One region of the Pseudogracilibacillus sp. SE30717A genome, then DNA from elsewhere that is predicted to be linked to it. Evidence: riboswitches for the same ligand, from Rfam matches in the RefSeq annotation. Region 1 holds a riboswitch; each other region holds the start of a gene.

Region 1 (2,276 bases):
GGTTCTTTTAATTCTGCAGATGGTAATGGGATTTTAGGTTGGCCAACTGAAGGTGGGTACATCTCAAGTCATATGGGAAAACGTTGGGGTAAAATGCATAAAGGAATAGATATTGCTCGTACGGACCGTAGTACAAGCCCACCAATATTTGCAGCTGAAAGTGGCACGGTAGAAACAGCTGGTACATTAAATGGGTATGGAAATACAGTGATAATAAACCATGGAAATGGAATGAAAACTCTTTACGGTCATATGTCTTCGCTTACTGTCAGCTCAGGGCAGAAAATATCAAGAGGGGAACAAATTGGAGTAATGGGTGCTACAGGAAGATCAACAGGTATACATCTTCATTTTGAGGTTCATATCAATGGATCTATTCAAAACCCAATAAGCTATTTAAACTAAGAAAGCTTGTCAGGCATTTGGTCTGACAAGTTTTTTTAGTATGGAGGCAAGAAGGAAAAGAAGGAAAAGTTTCTGCTAAAAAGCTACTTATTTGAATACCTGAGCAAAAGGAAGGATTGTAAATTGTAAAATATTGTTTTATACTTATAACTAGTGTACTAAAAAAATTAATAGTTTGTGTTTTGGTTTTTTTGCATAAAGCAAAAAATTAAAAAGGAATCAGGTGAAAATCCTGAACGGACCGGCCACTGTAAATGGGAAGCTGCCCTTATAATGCCACTGGTTAAAAAACTGGGAAGGTAAGAGGTAAGCAAAGATCCATAAGTCAGGAGACTTGCCAAAGCATATATGCACTACACCTTCCAGGATAAAGGTTTGCATAAGAGCGGAATTTTCCTACTGTATTTACATGCATATATAGAATTTTCTATCAAACTCTTACCTTTTTCTGGAGGTAGGAGTTTTTTTGTTGAGCGAATGGTATTTTAAACTAAAGAAATAAACTAATAAATTTGATAAGGGGAGAGGAAACTTGAAAGTCATTCATAGAAAGTCGCAACGATGGTTATCGATATTTCTAGTATTTATATTATTCTTTGCATCTGTACCTACTTCAGCAGGAGCAACGAAAGACATTGATGCAAATGAAATCAATCAATTTGAAGTTGAAAATCAAGTAGAATTAAAGAATGAGGAAGAAGTAAATGTAGAAGCTGACCAATCTAATGAAGATATTAAAGAAGAAAAAGAAGACAATAGTGATGAAGAAAAAGACAAAGGTCTAGAATCCACAAAAGATAATAATTCTAAAAAGAGTGAAGAGAAAAATAAAGAAGAGTCGAACGATAATAATCTATCTAATGAAGATAAAGTAAAAGTTAAAAAAGAAGCTATAGAAGAAAACGATTCAAAGGATGAAGCAGAAAAGGAAGAGGACTTAGAAGATCGTAGTGCCGAAATTAAAGAAAAAGTTGAAATATCCGTTCAACATGCAACAGAATATTATAAAGACAACCCTCCAAATTATAAAAGTTATAAAGGATCGCATAGTGACTATTGGACCTATGCTGCATTGTGGGGAGCAGGACTAAAAAATTTAAGAAATGATATCCCTTGGGAATCTGAGGAATCTGCACCATGGGCACGACATACATACTGGTCACAAGGAAAAGATTCTAAAGTAACGAATTCAAACGAAGCTGCAGGAATTATAATTGGATCAATTCTACTAGAAAAAAATCCATATAGATTTGGCAATAGTAATGTCGTTGACGATTTAATAGCAAAGCAAAATAAAGAAAATGGTAATTTCTCTACGCTTTGGGGAGACCCTTGGGCAATGATCGCGCTTGATTTAATGGATGCAAAGTATGACAAAGAGAAGTTAATCAATTTCCTTTTATCTAAGCAATCAACTACAGGAATGTTTGGAGATGCAGATGCAACAGGATGGATTTTAACTGCATTAGCTCCATATTATAATGAACGACAAGATGTGAAAAATGCTATAAATGCAACTGTAGAATATATACATGAATATTATCAAAATAATAATGACGTTCCTGGACAAATGTTTGCAGCAAATTCTAACTCAACTGCTTCCATTATTATGGGGTTAGCAGCTAATGGGGAAAATCTATACAGTACAAAATGGACCACAGAAGAAGGTAATATTGTTGAACAATTCATCGATAATTATCAGCAAAAAAACGGATCTTTTTGGTGGCAAAAAGAACAAGCTGGGGCAATTGCAATGTCAACGGATCAATCTGTACTTGCTTTATCGACTGTTATACAAGGTGAGTCGATTTTTGTTCAATTAAAAGGTCACAGTCAAGGACTTAAAAAGAATACGACTGTTTCAGTCCGGG
Region 2 (2,276 bases), on a different contig from region 1:
ACGGTGAGACTGACCCGGATTGGAAAAGTTTTTTTAGAGCATATGGAACGAGCGATCAATGTAATAGATGACGCAAAACAAGTCGTCTCAGAGTATATTGATCCTGAAAAAGGGACTATCCATATTGGGTTCTCTGCAAGTTTAGCATCGTATATATTACCAACAGCTATTTACAACTTTCGAAAGCAATATCCTGATGTGAAATTTGAACTATATCAGGATTCACATAATGAATTAATTAATGCAGTGATAAAAGGGGATATAAATATTGCTGTTGTCGGTCCGTTACCGACAGATAAAGAGAAAATTAAAAGTAGTGTTTTATTTACAGAGGACATTGTCGCTTTATTACCATATAATCATCCACTTGCGAACCGTTCTTCATTAAAATTAATCGAATTAAGAGATGAGTCGTTTGTTTTATTCCCTGAAGGGTTTATTTTAAGAAAAGTAATTATGGAAGGCTGTATTCAGAGAGGTTTTCATCCTAAAGTCTCATTTGAAGGAAAAGATTTGGATGCGATTAAAGGTTTAGTCTCTGCAGGGTTAGGGGTAACGTTAATTCCAGAGGTAACAATAGTTGATTGTTTACCACGGGCAACCGTAAAAATTCCGGTAATTGAGCCAAGTTTAAAGCGTTCTGTTGGTGCAATTATTCCGAAAGAACGTGATTTACTACCAACAGAAAAGTTATTTTATGAATTTGTTAAAGCGTTTTTTACACGACTCGAACTTTATCAAAATTGATTGTAAAAAGATTGCTATCGAAATTTTTTTATGCTAGGATATTCAATATATAGTTAAACTCATAAAATTTAATACAATATATAGTTAATTAGGTGACACGAATGTGTTTTAAAAGGGAATCCAGTGCAATGCTGGAACTGCCCCCGCAACTGTAAATGTATTGAATAAGATAAGCAAACCACTGTACATTTTGTAAGCGTATGGGAAGGGATCTTATTCAGGTAAACATAAGTCAGGAGACCTGCCTTTTAACGAAGTTTCATTTCTCCGGGGTGAGGGATAATGGAGCGGCTGAACATTGAACTATTATTTGATTAGTTCGTTTACTGTCTTCTATTTGTTACATAAGCCGTTTATCCTATCCCGGGTAAATGGCTTTTTTATTTAGTATTCACTGTAAGTGACTTTAGGAGGAGATAGTATGGCAATTGCAAGTAAGCAAGCTAATGAAATAGAGAAGATTATTGAAACGGCTCATAAAGGTTTGAATTTGTCACTGAAAGAATTTACTGAAAAATCGCTTCGGTTGATAAATGAGAATACTAGTTTTGAAGAGAAGACAAATATTTTGATTAAAAATGCGTTAGAAAACATTAATGAAGCAAATCCGGATTGGACATTTCTTGCCAGCCAAATTTATTTACAGCAGCTTTATGAAAAAGCAGCGCAAAATCGGAAATATGATGCAACCGAGCGTTATGGCAGCTTTTATGAACTAATTAAATTACTAACTGATAAAGGGATCTACACACCAGCATTATTAGAAAAATACTCAGAAAAAGAAATTAATTATTTTAATGAACAGATTGATCCAGAAAAAGATAAACTATTTCATTATCTCGCGATCTATACATTAGCCACTCGTTATTTAGCAACTGACCATGATAAAAATGTCTATGAATTACCACAAGAGCGTTGGATGATCATTGCGATGCACTTAATGCAGGATGAAAAGAAAGAACATCGTAGTCAGTCAGTCCTTGAAGCATATTGGGCATTAAGTAATCTATATATGACGGTCGCCACACCGACCATGAATAACGCAGGAAAAACACATGGACAATTATCGAGCTGCTTTATAGATACGGTCGACGATAGTCTACAGTCTATTTATAATGTGAACACAGATGTTGCCCAGCTATCTAAAAATGGGGGCGGTATCGGTGTGTATATGGGGAAAGTCCGAGGACGTGGCAGTTCCATCAAAGGTTTTAAAGGCATGTCTAGTGGAGTTGTCCCTTGGATTCGTCAGTTAAACAATACTGCAGTTAGTGTAGATCAATTAGGGACAAGAAAAGGGGCTATCGCAATTTACCTTGATGTTTGGCATATCGATATTGAGCCTTTCCTTGACTTGAAATTAAATAATGGGGATGAGCGTATGAGAGCTCATGATATTTTCCCAGGTGTTTGTTTACCAGACTATTTCATGGAACAAGTTGAAAATAGAGGCGACTGGTATTTATTTGATCCTCATGAAGTAAGACAAGTGATGGGTTATTCCCTTGAAGATTTTTACGATGAAGAAA
Region 3 (2,276 bases), on a different contig from region 1:
AATAGGAAATCGATTTTTCGCATACTTTTTTAATAAATGTGTAATGATCGGATACAATAACATAATAAAAATTACATTACCTATTGCGTGATACGTATCAAATGGCAGCCCTACAATATAATATGGCCAGAACTTTCCTGCTACTTGATACGTTGTCAGAGAAATGATAACCCCGTAAAAATATCCACTCAAAATACCTATTAAACCGATAACAGACAATGGGATTCGCGGGAAGTATTTTCCAATTATACCACTAATAACTCCAATTAATCCCCATGAAATCACTTGCCAAATTGTCCAAATACCCATACCTAATAAGATATTTGATAAAAATGTAATAATTAACGCGAGTATTAGAGCGGATCCCGGACCAATTAAAATTCCACAAATAATAATTAATGCTGTGACAGGTTGCACATTAGGTATAAAAGCAAGTACAGAACGACCGACAATGCCTAATGCGGCAAATATTGCAAGTAAGGTTAGTTTATATGTATTCAAAACGGTTTATTCCCACGCTTGTAAATCAAAAACAACGTGGTCTCCATCTTCTAATTCATACTCTGTAGCACCAACCATCGCCATTTCATCATTCACAAAATACATCCAAGCTTTTTGTTCATCTTCTTCCGGTGCTACACCGTCGATGGAATTAATAAATCCGCCATCTTCTTCAATATCAAAATTTTCCTTCATTACATCCATTAGAATCTCATTCTCTTCAATTTGAATTTCTTTTTCTGATAGTATTTCTTTTCCTTCATCTTTAGATATAGTGACAAGAACTTGAGTCTCTTGTACTTCTTCTGTCTCTTGATTCGCATTTTCTTCCTGTGTTGTATTTGCGCTATCATTGGAACAACCAATAAGTAAAAATAATGTACTCACTACTGTAAAAATAGAAACCAACCATTTCTTCATTTTAATACTCTCCTTTTTTAGACATAAAAATTAGAAGTACGTTTTCCTTCGAAACGACATTCTTTTTTAGAATTAAGGCAGGTATTCTGACTTCGTAATTCATCCTACTCCAAGCACCTTCCCGTATAATACAGTGGTTTTTCGCTTGTTTCGTCCTTACTTACAGTTGCGAGGACAGTTCTAGATTTTCACTAGATTCCCTATTATGCACAAGTGCACCTTAATTCTTTCCTTGGTATTTAATTTTATTGTGGAATTTTAAAACTGAATGTTGTACCTTCATTTACCTTACTTTTAACTTGAATCGTTCCTTCATGAGCTGAAACAATATGTTTGGCAATTGCAAGACCAAGTCCTGTACCCTTTTTCTTCTTATTCCTAGTCCGAGATTTATCGGCCTTATAAAAACGTTCGAAAATAAATGATAAATCTTCTTCAGGAATACCGCTACCATTATCTTCGACTTCAACATAAAAGTAGCCGTCTTTGGAACGAACAAGAATATGAACAAAACCATCTGGCTTCGTATGTCCCAGTGCATTGTCAATTAAATTAGTGAAAACTTGTTCAATTCTATCTTGGTCAATTGTAATGATATTCTTTTCAATCTCTTTTGTCAATCGTAATTGAATATTATTTTCATCTGCCATTCCAATGAATTTTTTATAAATTCGTTCAATAAATTGTTCTACATCAATAGATTCTAAGTTTAATTCAATATGGCCTGCTTCCATACGTCCAATATCTAATAATTCATTTACTAGACGTCCCATTCGAAGAGATTCTTCATGAATAATACTTGCGAGTTCATTTTTTTCAACTGTAGACTCGGCAATATCATCAACAATAGCCTCACTATAACCTTGCATTAACGCAATAGGCGTTCTTAATTCATGAGAGACGTTTGAAATAAAGTCTTTTCGTAATTTATCTAACTGCCGTTCTTCGGTCATATCTCTAATAACGGCTACTGCTCCGCGTACATATGAATTATCATATAATGGGGTCATAATCATTACCCAATCTCGACCTTGTAAATTGAGTTCTTGCAAAACTTCTTTTTCTTCTTTGATAACTTTTTGAAGAATTAATTGTAAGTCATCAGGAAGTTGGTCCTCATATTCATCAAAGCGAACATTATTTTCAAAATACCAATCTTGTATAAATTGTTCAGCAGGCGGGTTAATAACAATGATTTTACCTTCTCGTGTTAATGTAATTACCCCATCGGCCATCGAATTTACAATACTTGTTAACTGCTCTTTCTCTTGTCGAAGTGCATTGATATGGAAATTAAGCTGTTTACCCATTCGATTAAATGCAATTGCTAATTCACCAATTTCATCGTGGGTTAA

What was found. A riboswitch is a leader RNA that binds a small molecule or an ion and turns the genes downstream of it on or off. The one in region 1 is predicted to bind cobalamin.
Region 2: another riboswitch for cobalamin. It lies ahead of SPD48_RS01470 (ribonucleoside-diphosphate reductase subunit alpha); the one in region 1 lies ahead of SPD48_RS07515 (DUF4430 domain-containing protein).
Region 3: another riboswitch for cobalamin. It lies ahead of SPD48_RS03290 (DUF4430 domain-containing protein); the one in region 1 lies ahead of SPD48_RS07515 (DUF4430 domain-containing protein).

What each region holds. Positions count from the first base shown of each region.
Region 1 covers NZ_JAXHDF010000004.1:100,745-103,020, reverse strand. The annotation lists gene SPD48_RS07520 (murein hydrolase activator EnvC family protein) at 1-405, shown strand, start outside; cobalamin riboswitch at 572-761, shown strand; gene SPD48_RS07515 (DUF4430 domain-containing protein) at 938-2,276, shown strand, end outside.
Region 2 covers NZ_JAXHDF010000001.1:328,024-330,299, reverse strand. The annotation lists gene SPD48_RS01475 (LysR family transcriptional regulator) at 1-747, shown strand, start outside; cobalamin riboswitch at 821-1,010, shown strand; gene SPD48_RS01470 (ribonucleoside-diphosphate reductase subunit alpha) at 1,169-2,276, shown strand, end outside.
Region 3 covers NZ_JAXHDF010000002.1:112,184-114,459, reverse strand. The annotation lists gene SPD48_RS03295 (ECF transporter S component) at 1-501, opposite strand, end outside; gene SPD48_RS03290 (DUF4430 domain-containing protein) at 508-921, opposite strand; cobalamin riboswitch at 981-1,159, opposite strand; gene SPD48_RS03285 (ATP-binding protein) at 1,167-2,276, opposite strand, start outside.